2 regions of the Arthrobacter sp. CC3 genome follow, and region 1 is predicted to be linked to the other one. Evidence: predicted binding sites of a transcription regulator. Region 1 holds the regulator's gene; the other holds the start of a gene.
The links. Region 1 encodes Rex, which represses fermentation and respiration genes when NADH is low (regulators of the CRP and FNR family bind a similar motif). Its sites were predicted from a motif close to CTTGTGAANNNNTTCACAAG; they were not measured.
Positions count from the first base shown of each region.

Region 2: the regulator Rex is predicted to act here: its motif matches at 2,570-2,589, upstream of PV761_RS09685 (glyceraldehyde-3-phosphate dehydrogenase).

Region 1 is NZ_JARCCY010000027.1:2,857-10,586, forward strand. It holds gene PV761_RS15845 (cytochrome c biogenesis protein CcdA) at 1-194, opposite strand, end outside; gene PV761_RS15850 (TlpA disulfide reductase family protein) at 209-814, opposite strand; gene PV761_RS15855 (histidine phosphatase family protein) at 859-1,524, opposite strand; gene PV761_RS15860 (YceI family protein) at 1,746-2,294, shown strand; gene PV761_RS15865 (hypothetical protein) at 2,526-3,344, shown strand; gene PV761_RS15870 (hypothetical protein) at 3,624-4,349, shown strand; gene PV761_RS15875 (redox-sensing transcriptional repressor Rex) at 4,374-5,069, opposite strand; gene PV761_RS15880 (glutaredoxin family protein) at 5,148-5,402, opposite strand; gene PV761_RS15885 (HAD-IB family hydrolase) at 5,528-6,346, shown strand; gene PV761_RS15890 (AURKAIP1/COX24 domain-containing protein) at 6,576-6,674, opposite strand; gene PV761_RS15895 (helix-turn-helix domain-containing protein) at 6,860-7,072, opposite strand; gene PV761_RS15900 (3-deoxy-7-phosphoheptulonate synthase) at 7,241-7,730, opposite strand, start outside.
Region 2 is NZ_JARCCY010000012.1:108,914-116,643, reverse strand. It holds gene PV761_RS09705 (peroxide stress protein YaaA) at 1-272, opposite strand, end outside; gene PV761_RS09700 (alpha/beta hydrolase-fold protein) at 319-1,155, opposite strand; gene PV761_RS09695 (slipin family protein) at 1,199-2,011, opposite strand; RNA gene rnpB (RNase P RNA component class A) at 2,145-2,536, shown strand; gene PV761_RS09685 (glyceraldehyde-3-phosphate dehydrogenase) at 2,808-4,286, shown strand; gene PV761_RS09680 (hypothetical protein) at 4,366-4,575, shown strand; gene PV761_RS09675 (HNH endonuclease family protein) at 4,668-5,465, shown strand; gene def (peptide deformylase) at 5,557-6,129, opposite strand; tRNA gene PV761_RS09665 (tRNA-His) at 6,229-6,301, opposite strand; gene orn (oligoribonuclease) at 6,433-7,068, opposite strand; gene mptB (polyprenol phosphomannose-dependent alpha 1,6 mannosyltransferase MptB) at 7,226-7,730, shown strand, end outside.

The DNA of each region.
Region 1 (7,730 bases):
ATTCCGGCCAGCATGCGGCCGCGCTTCTGCTTCTCCAGGTCCACGCCGGTCAGTCCGGTCACGTAGCCCAGGTATCCCGGCACCAGGGGCAGGACGCACGGGGAGAGGAAGGACACGAATCCCGCGAGCAGTGCCACCGGGATGGCAAGCAGCAGCGAACCGTTCAGGATGGCTTCGGCGAAGGGGCTGTTCACGTGGGGCGCCGCCGTTACTCTGCCACGGCGGCGGCGATGAGAGCCTTGAGCGTGCCCTTTTGGATTTCCCCGAGGACACGGGAGGCCACCCGGCCCTGCTTGTCGAGCACCAGCGTGGTGGGCACTGCACCCGGAGGAACCAGCCCGGACACCGCCAGGAGCACGCCGCCGTCCTTGTCGTGGAAACTGGGGTAGGTCAGGTTGAACGTCTTGTCGAACGCCTCGGCTGCGGCCTTTTCGTCGCGGAGGTTGACGCCGTAGAACTGCACTCCCTGCGGCTTAAACTCCTGGTGGAGGGCTTCGAGCGACGGCGCTTCGACGCGGCACGGCGCACAGGCAGCGAACCAGAAGTTGAGCACGGTGACTTTTCCGACGAAGTCCGCCGGCTCCACAGTGGTGCCGTCAAAGAGGGTTCCCTTGATGCTGACGGCGGATTTGCGGTCGGCGGCAGCGAACTCGGTCACGGATCCGTCACCGGCCACGTAGTTCTTGTTGTCCCCGGCCTTGGCCTGTTTGGCCAGGGCGTCCTCCTGGGCGCACGCGGAAAGCCCCAGGGTGAGGGCGGCCAGCCCCAGGCCGCCGGCGGCCAGGACACTGCGGCGGGAGGCCGCGTTGGTCACGTCGCGGGCGCCGGCCACCTTGCTGAACTTGAATCCGGCCACGCTCAGGCCCCCGGGGTGTTCGAGGCGCCGGGCAGGAGCGCGGCAGCGGGCTCGCTGTATTCCACGCGCAGGAGGGTGCCGTCGTCGTCGAACACCAAAGACGTGATGGACGTGAGGGTGCATTCGCGCTTGCGCGGATCGTGCCAGAGGGGCTTGCCCTCGGCGCTCAGGCGGGTGGACCAGATGGGGAGCTGGTGGCTGACCAGGATCGCTTCCGCATGGTCGCCACCCAGCTCAATGGCACGGAGGCGCGCGTCCTGGACCGCGGCGATGACGCGTGCAGCCTGGGCTTTGTACGGCTCGCCCCAGGACGGGATGAACGGGTTGCGCAGGTGCGGCCAGTGCCTGGGCTTGAGGAGCTCGGCTTTGTTGACCCGGAGCCCTTCGAAGTGGTTGCCGGCCTCGATGATGCGCGCCTCGGTGTGGATTTCGAGGTTCAGCGCTTCGGAGATGGGGAGGGCCGTTTCCTGGGCGCGGGTCAGCGGCGAGGCCACGAGATGCACGATGTTCGCCCCGCCGGCAACGCGGTCGCTGAAGTGCACGGCGAGCGTCTTGGCCATCTGCTGCCCGAGTTCGGAGAGGTGGAATTCCGGAAGCCGTCCGTAGAGGATTCCGTCCGGATTGTGGACCTCGCCATGGCGAAGGAGATGAACAGTGGCTTGGGGCATGTTTACCAGTTTCTCAAAGATGTCGGGTGATCTGAAATCTTCTACAGGAAGTAGAACTGAGAAGTTTGGAGAAATGTTCCCCGGAGTTGGAATAAAAGATGCATATGCATGTTTATACTGGGTGAAGCAGTTAGTTGAGACTTCAAGCAAAGAAGTTTTGGCTGGCGATCAGATGTCCTTCCGCAAGAGAACTTCCACCACAGATCACAAGGAGCAACACCATGGCACTGCCCGCCAACATCACCACCGGCACCTGGACCCTCGACAACTCGCACAGCGAAATCGGCTTCACGGTGCGCCACGCAGGCATCAGCAAGGTCCGCGGCCAGTTCACCGACGCCGTAGCCACGCTGGACCTCGCCCAGGACGTTGCCGACTCCAAGGTCAACGCCACCATCCAGACCGCCAGCTTTGACTCGGGCGACGTCAACCGCGACGGCCACGTCCGCGGCGAAGATTTCTTCGACGTCGAGAAGTTCCCGGAAATCTCCTTCGTCTCCAACGCGATCGTTCCCAAGGGCGACGCCTACGAGCTCCAGGGCGATCTGACCATCAAGGGCGTCACCCGCCCGGTGGCGCTCGAGACCGAGCTCCACGGTGTGGCTGTGGATCCGTTCGGCAACACCCGCGCCGGCCTCACCGCCGAAACCACCATCAGCCGCAAGGACTTCGGCCTGACCTGGAACGCCGTCCTCGAAGCCGGCGGCGTGCTGGTCAGCGACAAGGTTGCCATCAACCTCGAGCTCGCGTTCATCGCTCCCGCAGCCTAGTTCTTCGCTTATGTAGTTCTTCACCCCACAGCATCCCGCTCCGTCACCGCGACGGAGCGGGGTGCTGTGCTTAATCCGGCCGCTAAACCCGGCCGGCCAGAATACCTCTGCGGAATGATCCATCGGGCCGCCGGAGCGGGGTACGGTGGAACCAAACCATGCTGGGGGCAGGGGAACCGTCACTGATCCCGGTACCCGTTTTGTCAGTAGTCGACCCGCGAAGGACCAACTATGAGCACGCCTCCAGCCACCCCGAACGAACCCGAGAACGGCAAGCCTGGCCCCGACGCTCCCCAGTACGGGCAGAACGCACCGGAGTCACCTGCCGCACCCCAGTACGGGCAGCAGCCCCCGGCCGCGCCGCAGTATGGCCAAAACACGGCGCCGGGCGCTCCCCAGTACGGGCAGAACGCACCCCAGTACGGGCAGCAGCCGCCGGCTGCTCCCCAGTATGGCCAGCCCCAGTACGGGCAGCAGCCTCCTGCCGCTCCCCAGTACGGACAGCAGCCCTACGGCCAGACACCGCAGCAGTACGGCCAGTCCCCCTACGCCCAGTACCCGTCCGAACAGCCACAGGGTCCCGGAGCCGCCGGGGTTCCGAAGATGGTCAACAATGCGTTCTGGATGATCATTGCTGCCGGCGCCCTGTGGCTCATCTCCCTCCTGGTGGCCATTCCCGCGCTGGATGATCCCGCCATGCGGAGCACGTTCGAGGAGCAGATGCGGGCAGGCGGCGCAGACATCGATTTTGAATCGATCAAGGGCGTTGTCATCGGAACCATGGTTGTGATGGGCCTGATCGGTGCCGGGCTGTACGCCCTGGTTGCCTTCAACGTTCGCAAGGGAAAGAACTGGGCGCGCATCCTGGGCACGGTTTTTGCCGCCCTCTCGATCTTCAGCCTGCTTCCGCTCAGCATCGGCACCATCGCCGTACTGCTCGGCATCGCGGCCATTGTGATGCTCTACCTCCCGGCATCAGCGCCGTACTTCCAGAAGCAGCAGCCGTTCGGCGGACCCTACGCCCAGCCGGGCAACCCCTACGGCCGCTAGCCCGCACCGAAGCACCACAGCACAGCACAGCACAGCAGCACCACAGTTCCACAGCCGAAGGGCGTGGACTTTGGACGGCACCCGCGAATTCAGTCGCGAGCCTCCGGAGTCCGCGCCCTCTGTGTTTGCCCGCTGTTTCTCTTGAGCGGAAATTGCGGCGCAAACTATGCCCAGAATGCCCTTCCGCACGGTACGGTGTTACCAAAATCACGCTGGGGGCAGGTGAGGTGGCTGATCCCGGTGTCTATTACTGAGTAACCGACTCACAAAGGATCACTAATGAGCACTCCGCCCGTCCCGCCGTCGTATCCCAGCGATCCCAGCGGCGGTTCCTACGGCCAGCAGGCACCGCAGTACGGGCAGGATCCGTCCGCCTTTGCGCATCCACCGCAGTATGCGCAGGCCCCGCAATCCGGCCAGGCGCCCCAATACGGCCAGCCCCCGCAACAGTTCGGGCAGGCGCAATATGCGCAGCCGCAGCAGTCCGGGAAGCCGCAGTACTACGCCTACCCCTCGGAACTGCCGCAGCAGGGAAACTCGGGCACCGCTGCTCCCCCGCTGGTCAACCTCTCGTTCTGGCTGTTGATCGTCGCGTGCGCGCTCTGGGTGGGCTCCGTGTTCCTGTCGATAGGTTCCATCGACGACCCCGCCACGCGCAGCCAGTTCAATGCCAGGCTGGCAACCAGCGGAGCGGACGTGGATTTTGAAGCCGTGAAGGGCGTCATTGTGGGAATGGTGGTGCTGATCGCCGCCGTCGGAGTGCTGTTGTACGCGCTTGTGGCGTTCAACGTCCGGAAGGGCCGCAACTGGGCCCGTGTCCTGGGTACCATTTTCGCGGCCTTCTCCCTGCTGGGCGTTCTGCAGATGGGACTCGGGACGCCGTCCATCCTGGCCGGGGCCGCGGCGATCGTGCTCCTGTACCTGCCCGGGTCGGCGCCGTACTTCCGGAAGTACCAGCCGTACGCCGGCCCGTACGGGCAGCCGGGCTACCCCTTCGGGCGCTAGCGGCGGCACTTCTCGACGGCGGGATTACTCGCCGTCGTCGGGGTTCTGGATCCGCTGGGCGTGGTAGGCCAGGATCTGCAGCTCGGTGGCCATGTCCACCTTGCGCAGGTTCACGCCCGGCGGCACCTGGAGCATCACGGGCGCAAAACTGAGGATGCTTCGCACGCCGGCGGCGATGACGCGGTCGCACACACCCTGGGCCACGGCGGCCGGCAGGGCGAGCACCACCATGTTGGCGCCGGTCCGCTGGAGGACAGGCTCCAGGTCCGCGACGTCGCTGACGCGCAGCCAGCCCACCTCGTTGCCCACCACCATCTGGTCGGCGTCAAAAATGGCCACGACGTCGAAGCCCCGAGATTCGAAGCCGCCGTACCGCGCCAGGGCCTTGCCGAGGTTGCCGGCGCCCACGATTGCCACTTTCCAGTCCCGGGTGAGCCCGAGTGCGGCCGAGATGTTGCGGCTGAGGTACTGCACTTCGTAGCCGACGCCGCGGGTGCCGTAGGACCCGACGTGCGAGAGGTCCTTGCGGAGGGTGGACGAGCTGACGCCGGAGGCTTCGGCCAGGGACTCGGACGAGACGCGTTCGATCCCTTCGGCCAGCATGGTGGTGAGGGCGCGCAAATAGATGGTCAGCCGGGCCACGGCCGCGGGCGGAATCTGCTTGGCCGCAGTTCCGCTATCCCCGTGGACAGCCTCGGGGGATGAATCCAGCGAAGTCACTATCTGCTCCATTGCGTCGCGTTGTGAGTCCACTCTAGAGCCCCCTCTGCGCTGCCAACAAAGCAGAAGTCGTCGCGCCTATTTCGCCACAGCCTGGCGTAGTATCCGCTCGAGGCGGGTTTCGTCGATCTTCCAGAAGTCCCGCTGGATACCGTCCACCAGGACAACGGGGATCTCTTCGGCGTAACGCTCGCGCAGCTCCGGCTGGTTGTCCACCAGTTGTTCCGTCCACTCAAGTCCCAGTGCCGCTGTGACCCGTCCGACGGCGTCGCGCGCCGCCTCGCAGAGGTGGCAGTCAGCTTTGGTGATCAGGACGACGTCGGGTTTTGCCATGCCTTAACCGTAGCCCGGGCTGCCGCCCCGCTGCGACGGGGGCGCACATCTGTGTGCACCCATCAGCATGGACTCGTCTGCGAGGCCGCGACAGCGCGGACTCGACCATTGACTAGACTCAAGTCATGCCCGAGGAGAAGTACGTCGCCGTAGTCCGGCAGCCGGCCGGTGCGCTGCAGCACGGCGAGGCCGCCTTCTTCGACGTCGACAACACGCTCATGAAGGGCGCCAGCCTCTTCCATGTGGCCCGAAAAATGCACCAGCGCGGCGCCTTCACCCTGCCGCAGGCAGCAGGCATGGCGTGGAAGCAGTTCAAGTTCATTCTCCGCGGCGAGAACATGGATGACGTCCACGCGGTCCGGGACTCGGCCCTGACCCTTGCAGCCGGCATCACCGTGGAGGACATCAAAGCCCTCGGCGAAGAAGTCTTCGACGAAATGATTGAGTCCAGGATCTGGCCCGGCACCAAAGCCCTGGCCCAGCAGCACCTCCGGGTGGGGCGCATGGTGTGGCTGGTGACGGCGACCCCCATCGAGGTGGCCACCGTGATTTCCACCCGGCTGGGCCTGACCGGTGCCCTGGGAACCGTCGGTGAAGTCATGGACGGGGCGTACACCGGCCGGCTGGTGGGTGACATCCTGCACGGCCAGGCCAAGGCCGTGGCTGTCCAGGGCATCGCGGACGCCGAGGACCTGGACCTCAAGCGCTGCTGGGCCTACAGCGACTCACACAATGACATTCCGCTGCTGAGCATGGTGGGCCATCCCGTGGCCATCAATCCCGACGCCCGGCTCCGCCGCCACGCCCGGGACAACAACTGGCCGGTGTACGACTTCCGATCCGGGCGCCGCGCCGCAACGCTCGGGCTGAAAGCCGCGACTGTCGGCGGCGCCGCCTACGGCCTCTGGCGGGGTTTCACCCGCTTCCGCGGACCCACGGTCTAACCCTCACCACACGAGTGGCGTGCCCGCTGAGCTTCCGGAGCCTCAATCGGCCACAGTGCTTCGCGTAGGAGCGCATCGCGACCGAACGCGCGACACAGGTCGCCCAGCGACCGTCGGAGCGCCTTTCGGGCGTGTCTAAGCGACGGCGAAGCGCTGTTGCCGGGGAACCAAGCAAAGAAAAATGCCCGCTGCCAAAGGCAACGGGCATCTCACGCTGTAGGAAGTATCTCTACTTCTTGTTACGGCGCTGGTGGCGGGTCTTACGAAGCAACTTGCGGTGCTTCTTCTTGGCCATACGCTTGCGACGCTTCTTAATAACTGAACCCACGAAAGTTCCTTACAAACTAGATGGAGTACCTGTCTGATGGAAGAGGTCCGTGGACTAGGCAACAGACTAAACAACAAACAGATTCTTACAATAACGAAAAACGTTCCCTAACAGGGTACCGCTTATCCGGCGCTCCCACTGACCGCCCGCCAGACCGCACCCCTTGGTTGCGGCCGCTGCGGAGGTTAGGCGGTGTCCGTTTGGCCTTCCACGACAGCACCTTTGACGTACTGTTCGACGGCGGTCTCGGGCACCCGGAAGGAGCGGCCGAACCGGACGGCCGGCATCTCTCCGGAATGAACAAGGCGGTACACGGTCATTTTGGAAACGCGCATGAGCTCGGCCACTTCGGCCACAGTCAGGAACTGAGCGTTCGAGAAGTTCGACTCTGCGGACATTTCCCTTATTCCTTTGTTAACAGCTGATAAAGGCAACCCCATTGAAACCCCATTGCGGTGTGCCGATGCTGAGCCATCAACCTACCCTGTGCTAGTTACTCTAGTGGCTGATGGTGCCATTGTGAAAGTCATTTTCAGTAACCAGTTTCGCTGAACCGCCAGGGACTTTCAGCCCTGGCTGGCGCCGCGGCGCTTGCGGGCCGACGATGCCAGCTGGCCCAGTACCGACGCCGTGACATCCCACTCCATGCAGGCATCCGTCACGCTCTGGCCGTAGACCAGTTCGTCGGTGCCTGCGGCGTGCTCGGCCACGTCGAGGTTCTGCGCGCCGCCAACCAGGAAGCTCTCCAGCATGACGCCGGCAATCGCCGCGGCTGCCGCTCCGCCGTCTTCCAGCTGGGCGCCGATTTCGAGGGCCACCTCGGCCTGGCGGTGGTGGCTCTTGCCGCTGTTGGCGTGGCTGGCGTCCACAATGAGCCTGGGGTTGAGCTGCTTGGCCGCCAGCTTGGCGGACGCGGCTTCGACGTCGGCCGCGGAGTAGTTGGGGCCCTTGCGGCCGCCGCGGAGGATCACGTGGGTGTCCGGGTTGCCGGCCGTGGCCACCAGCGCCGCCCGGCCGTCGCCGTCGATCCCCAGGAACGCCTGGGAGGCCGCTGAG
Region 2 (7,730 bases), on a different contig from region 1:
CCAAGTGCGTCGTACAGGACACCGGAATAGACCTGGTGCGCGGGCGCCGCCGGTTCCGTGTGCAGCCGGGTGTTGCGTTCGACGTCGGCACTGAGCGAAGCTCCGACGCCCAGCAGCGCGAGGGCGTCCCGGTGGGCGCTGACGTCCCCCAGTGCTTCGAGCACCTTTGCCCGGTAAGTGTTCAACACGGGAAAGCTCAGGGCGGTCCAGTCGACGGCTTCACCATGGACAGCGGGGGTCTTGCCTTCAGACGGGGGCAGCAGAATCAGCACCGTACGATCTTACCAGCGCGGGGTGGGCGGAGCGCTGTGCCGGTGGTCAGGCCAGGTTCCGCCCCAGGAACGAGATGACATCCGGCAGGATGGAGCGCCAGTAGCCGCTGTCGTGGCCGCCGTCCTGGAACCCGCCTTCATGCTCCCCGGGCAGGCCGCTGACATAGTCCTTCACGCTGTAGAGCAGGTTGTCCGCGGTGCCGCAGTCGATCCTCTTGGGCAACATTTCCAGTTCCGGCCTGAGCGCGAAGATGTCGTTGGCCTCGAAGTCTGCGGCGCCGTCAAAGTTGTCCGCCCGCCCGGCGTCGTGCATGCTCCACACTGCCGGGCTCATCGCCGCGACGGCACGGAGGCCGGGCAGCCGGTGCTGGGAGGCGAGGAGCAGGGCGCCGAAGCCGCCCATCGACAGGCCGAACACGGCGGTCCTGCCGGTGTCCAGCCCCTGGCTTTCCAGCAAAGGGAGGAATTCCTCCACCACCATGGACTGCGTGTCCGTTCCTGTTGCGCGCCGGTGCCACCAGCTTTCGCCGCCATCCACAGCCGCGATCGCAAAAGGCTGCCCGCCGCGGGCCACGTGCTGTGCCAGGACCCGGTCAGCCTGCAGGTCGTCGAAAACCATCCGGTGGTCCGCGCCCGTACCGTGCAGGAAGAGTGCCACGGGCAGGGGCTGCTGGTCGCTGCCGGCGCTGCCGCCCGGAATCGCCACGGACCAGTTCGTCCCCGTATCCGGGCGGAACCTCGACGTGAAGGAACCACTGCGCACTACCGCCCTCGAGGCCGTCAGGCCGTCACTGACCGGCGCACACCCCGCCAGCACAGCGGCGGTCAGACCGCCGGCTCCGAGCTCCAGCAGCCGCCGGCGTCTGAGCGTCGGGAATTCCATAAGCCGATCATAGGCGTGAAGGCCCCCCATACCGGCCCGCGGCTCAGGCCGCCTTGATCGGCGGTTTGGCGGCGGCCGTCGCCGCCTGGTTTTCCCGGGCAAGGAACGCGGACAGTTCGCCGATGGTACTCATCAGCGGCGCCGGGAAGACAACCGTCGAGTTCTTGTCCACCGCGATTTCGACCAGCGATTGCAGGTTCCGCAGCTGCAGGGCCAGCGGATGCGCCATCATGGTGTCCGACGCGTCGCCGAGCGCCGCTGCCGCGATGGCCTCGCCTTCCGCGGCGATGATCTTTGCCCTCTTCTCCCGCTCGGCCTCGGCCTGGCGGGCCATTGCGCGCTTCATGCTCTCGGGCAGTTGGATGTCTTTCAGTTCAACCAGGGTCACCTCGACACCCCAGGCCAGCGTCAGGGCATCGAGGATTTCCCGGATATCGCTGTTGATGCGCTCGGTCTCTGACAGCGTCTGGTCCAGGCTGTGCCTGCCGACCACCTTCCGCAACGTGGTTTGCGCGATCTGGTCGATTGCGGCCGCGACGTTCTCGATGGCCACAACGGATTTCACGGCGTCGACCACGCGGTAGTAGGCAACGGCGGAAATGTCGACGCTCACGTTGTCCTGGGTGATGATGCCCTGCGACTGGATCGGCATGGTCACGATCCGCAGGCTGACCAACGGAAGGCGGTCGACAACCGGGATGATGAACCGCAGGCCCGGGAGCCGAATGCCAATGACCCTGCCAAGCCGGAAGAGCACCCCCTGCTCATACTGCCGCACGATCCGGATGGACATCTTCAGGAAGATGAGCAGCAGCACTGCGACGGCAATGGCGATGTACGTACTGGTGGGGTCCATCAGGATCCCCTCTTTTCTTGCATGAGTTGACTTGGTCCAATTGTCCCACCTGGCGACGAAACGTCCCTCCGGGGCGGTCCGCAGGATGTAGGGCACGGCGGGCGCCGGTGCAGCACGTAGAATGAAATGCGGATGGGTTGACCAGGCGGCCGCGCGTCACGCAAGTGGCTCGAGGAACGTCCGGGCTCCGCAGAGCAGGGTGGTGGGTAACGCCCACTCGGGGCAACCCGCAGGCCAGTGCCACAGAGAATAGACCGCCTGCGTCGCGCCGGTTTGAAAGCGGCATGAAGCAGGTAAGGGTGAAACGGTGGTGTAAGAGACCACCAGCTTCCCGGGTGACCGGGAAGGCTAGGTAAACCCCACCCGGAGCAAGGCCAGACAGGGCACGTTCGAGGGCTGCTCGCCCGAGTGTCCGGGTAGGCCGCTGGAGGGCGTCGGCAACGGCGTTCGTAGATGGATGGCCGCTACTCCCGCACCGGCAACGGCGCGGGAACACAGAACCCGGCGTATCGGTCAACCCATCCATCACCGCTTTGGCGGCACATCTGCCGTCACCGGCATGTGAGTGACTTCACGCTTTCCGGGGCAGTACTGGCGGCGTCGCCGCCCTAGAATGGATAGCGAACGTAGAAGTTCTGCCGCCGGGTCTGCGTTCGCAGCCGGCGGTTTTTCTTTGCGATTCTCCAAGGTGTCCGGGGTGGACCGAATCCCCGCCGATGCCTGTGCCCCGGAATACCTCCGGTGGCCGACATCCGCATACGAGGACGTATGTGGTTGACCCAAGGAAGGTAGTTCTGTGAGCCAGACGTCAGATTCTTGTCTTGATACGTGGATGGGCCGTGAGGCACTTGCCGAGGCCATGATCCCGGTGATCGGCCGGCTGTACCGCGAGAACAACGTGGTGACTTCCATCCACGGCCGCAGCCTGATCAACAAGTCCACCATGAACATCCTGAAGGCGCACCGTTTCGCGCGCCGGATGAGCAAGGACGAGCTGCTCCTGGAAGAGACGGCCCCGTTGCTGGATGCCCTCGCCGGGCTGGATCTGGGTGCTGCTGCCATCGACATCGCCCGCCTGAACCAGAAGTTCAAGGCCGAGGCCAACGGTGCGAGCCTGGAGGAGTTCCTGCGCGCTGAACTCGCGGACGTCGTGGGCAAGCGTGGCGGCGACGACCGCACCAGCACCGACGTCGTGCTCTACGGCTTTGGCCGCATCGGCCGCCTGCTGGCGCGCCTCCTCATCGAAAAGGCCGGTGGCGGTCACGGACTCCGTCTCCGCGCGATCGTGGTCCGCCGCGGCTCGGACAACGACCTCGCCAAGCGCGCCAGCCTGCTGCGCCGCGACTCCGTTCACGGATCGTTCGAGGGCACCATCAAGGTGGATACCGAGAACAACACCATCACGGCCAACGGTGTCCAGGTCCAGGTCATCTACTCGGACAACCCCTCCACCGTGGATTACACGGCCTACGGCATCAAGGACGCCCTCGTGGTGGACAACACCGGACGCTGGCGCGACGCCGAAGGCCTGTCCCAGCACCTCCTGAGCAAGGGCGTCTCCCGCGTCCTGCTCACGGCACCCGGCAAGGGCGAGCTGAAGAACATCGTCCACGGCATCAACCACGGCACCATCCTGGACTCGGACAAGATCGTCACCGCGGCGTCCTGCACCACCAACGCCATCACCCCGGTCCTGAAGGCCATCAACGACAGGTTCGGCGTGGTCCACGGCCACGTCGAGACGGTCCACTCGTTCACCAACGACCAGAACCTGATCGACAACTTCCACAAGGGCGACCGCCGCGGCCGCTCCGCCGCGCTGAACATGGTGATCACCGAAACCGGTGCCGCCAAGGCCGTGGCCAAGGCGCTCCCCGAACTCCTTGGCAAGCTCACGGGCAGCTCCATCCGCGTCCCGACCCCGGACGTTTCCCTGGCCATTCTGAACCTGAGCCTGGAGAACGGCACCACCAAGGACGAGGTCAACGACTTCCTGCGGCAGATGTCCCTGCACTCCGAGCTGCGCAAGCAGATCGACTACATCGATTCCCCCGAGGTCGTCTCCACGGACTTCGTCGGTTCGCGGCGTGCCGGCATTGTTGACGGCCTGGCCACGATCTCCAACGACAAGAACCTGGTTCTCTACGTCTGGTACGACAACGAGTTCGGCTACAGCTGCCAGGTGGTCCGCGTGATGGAGGAAATGGCCGGTGTCAACCCGCCGTCGTTCCCCGTCAAGGAACCCGCTGCGGCGCTGGCAGCAATCGCGGTCTAGCGGTCCGTGCGGGATCCGGGTCTGAGGTTTCCCGGCCGGTGCTCTGGCATCGGCCGGGAAACGGACCCAAAATGGTGTCATGGAACACGAATCGACTCTCGAACATGAAACCACCCTCGAACACGCCCTCGACGTAGCGCGGCAGAACCACAAGGAAGCTACCCGCCTCCTCGAACAGGCGCGAGTGGCGCATGCTGCGGGAGAGATTCCCGATAGCAGGATCAAACAGCTTGAGGAGCTGCTGGACCTCGCCACCGTGGACCTGAAACGTGTGATGAAAGAGCAGTAACTTCCCCTCCACACTGTGGATATCGGCCGTATTGTCAGTGGCCGCACCTAAGCTCGTCCGGTGCGTAGGAATCAACATCGGGCTCTGCAACCATGACCATCAGCTGGGCGGCTTACCGGCGTGCACGGCGCCGCTCCCGCCAGGCCTGGGCTGTCCTGATAGTGCTGGCCGCCGGCCTGGTTTCAGCCGTGTGCTGGTTCTTTACGGCAGGCCAGTTTGCTGTGGCGGAGCCCTCCGTCATGGGCCCCAGCACCGCTCCTGTGCTTGATCCGGCGTGGATGAAAGCTGTTCCGCCTGTCCGGCCTGTACCGGAAGGCCGTGCGGCCGATGCGCTGGAATCGCTCGAGGTGAAAGGGCGGGCGGCCAACGACAACTACGAACGCACCGCATTCGGCCAGGCCTGGCTGGATGTGGACCGCAACGGCTGCGACACCCGCAATGACATCCTCCGGCGGGACCTCGGCGGGGCACAGTTCACCGAGGGTTCCCGGTGTCGTGTGGCACGCGGGGAATTCCAGGAGCCGTACACCGGAGCGGTGGTGACCTTCACCAGGGGAGCGGAGAGCAGCAAAGCCGTCCAGATTGACCACGTCGTGGCCCTGGGCGACGCGTGGCAGAAGGGCGCCCAGCAATTGACGCCGCTACAGCGTCAAAACCTCGCCAACGATCCCCTGAACCTCGTGGCCGCAGACGGTCCCGCCAACCAGGAAAAGAGCGCCTCGGACGCAGCCGGCTGGCTTCCGAAAAACAAGGCCTTCAGGTGCCACTACGTGGCCCGCCAGATCTCAGTGAAAGCTGCCTACGCGCTGTGGGTGACCCAGGCCGAAAAAGACGCCATGAAGCGTGTCCTGGCCTCGTGCCCGCAGCAGCAGACCCTCATTCCGCGATAGGACGCCCGCTACGGGCGGCCGCCCGGTGCCCGATTAAAGCCGGTGCCCGACGAAATCCGGTGCCCGATCAAAAATCAGTGCCCGATTAAAATCAGTGCCCGAACGGGTCGGGGTCGACGCCGGGCATCCACGTCAGGCCGGGAACGCCCCAGCCGCTCCGCTTGGCCTGCTTCATGGCTTTGCGGGCGTAGCGGTCCATCAGCCGGTTCACGTAGAGCTTGCCGTCCAAGTGGTCGTATTCATGCTGGATGATCCGGGCGAACCAGTCCGTGGCCTCGAAGTCCACCGGATTCCCGTCACCGTCGAAGCCCTGCACCCGAGCCCACTCCGCACGCTTGAGCGGGTACTGGCCGCCGGGGAAGGACAGGCAGCCCTCCACTTCCTCATCGGGGTCCGGGAGGGCGCCGGAAACCTTGGACAGCGTCAGGACCGGGTTCACCACGGCGCCGGCAGGGGGCACGCCGTCGTCGTTCGCGAACTTGTACACAAAGATGCGCTTGCCAACGCCCACCTGGGGGGCGGCGAGCCCCACGCCGTTGGCGGCGTCGTTCGTTTCGAACATGTCGGCGATAAGGGTGCGGAGTTCGTCGTCGAAGACTTCCACTTCGGCGGCCCGGCGGTGGAGAACCGGCTCGCCCCAGATGGTGATCGGCAGAACGGTCATGTCAGGTGGTTCCTTTGAGGCAGTGCGGAAACAAGTAAAGGCCGCACCGGATAACCGGTGCGGCCTTTAGGTAAGGGCGAAAATCCTGCCCTTCATGAGGGTGAGCTACGGGGGTTGAACCCGCGACCTCCTGGACCACAACCAGGCGCTCTGCCAACTGAGCTAAGCCCACCATGTGCCCCGCGAGACCGTCCGGGTTACCGGCTGTCTTGGAAGGCAACGTCATATAGCTTACCTGCTCCGCGGGGCTGTTTTTGCCACTTTTGCCGGTTTTGGGAAAATTTCCTTCAAACGTGGCGCAGATTACTTTTCCGTCGCCGCTGCAAGGGACTCGGCGGAGGCCATGACGGACTTCGAAATGCGCTGGGCGGTGGCACTGTCCGGTCCCGGCGCCGGGACGAAGACTGCCTCCCGGTAGTAGCGCAGTTCATCGATGGAATCCTTGATGTCGCCGAGGGCGCGGTGCCCGCCGTGCTTGGCCGGAGCCTGGAAGTAGGCCCGCGCGAACCAGCGCCGCGACAGTTCCTTGATGGTGCTGACGTCAATGACCCGGTAGTGCAGGTGCTCCACCACCGCCGGCATGTCCCGGGCAAGGAAGACGCGGTCCGTGCCCACGGAGTTGCCGCCCAGCGGAGCCTTGCGTGGATCCGGAACCCACTTGGCGATGTATTCCATGATCACGGCTTCGGCCTCTGCCATCGTCTTTCCGTGCGGAAGCTCTTCGAGAAGCCCGGATCGGGTGTGCATGTCGCGGACGAAATCGTTCATCTGGGCCAGCGCGGCGTCGTCCGGCCGGATGACGACGTCGACGCCGTCACCCAGGATGTTGAGTTCGGAGTCCGTCACCAGTGCGGCCACCTCGATTAGGGCGTCATTCTTGATGTCCAGGCCGGTCATCTCGCAGTCGATCCAGACAATGCGTTCGTTAGTAATAGGCACCCGACCAGCCTACCGTTCCGCTGCCACGGAGCTGTCCGGTGCTAGGATTTCGATACGTGGCGGTGCGCTGTTTTTCGCTGCCGCGGCCCCACCCCCGCCGGCGTGACCGGCTGCTAGCGGGTGAACAATGCCCCACAACAGATTGGACGATCCTGAGATGACGGCGCCTGTGCCTGCGGCGGGAAGAGTGGCTGCCGGTACGTCACCGGAGCCGGCTGAGGCTGAAGTGGACAACGCCCTCTCGCCGCTCCTCTCGGGGTTCGCCGGCTCGATGTTCATGGCCATCGGCTCGCTGGGCGTCGGCTGGCTTGCGCCCGTCTCTGAACTTCGCCGGCTGCCGCTGTTCATCTGGATGCGCACTGAAGCGGTAGGGGTGGCACTGTCCATCGTGCTGCTGGCCGTCGGCGGCATGCTCCTGGTGCGGGCCTGGCTTCGCCTTGGCCAGCGTGTCCGCGTCTGGGGCGCGGGTGCCCGGAAGGCCACCCTGCAGGCTGTGGCCCTATGGGGGCTTCCCATGATGTTCTCGGTCCCGCTCTTCAGCCGTGACGTCTACGCCTACATCGGCCAGGGCCGGCTGATGGTTGAAGGCTTCAATCCCTACGAAAACGGGATTTCGGCACTCTCCAACTATTTCCAACTCGGGGCCGACAAGATGTGGACCG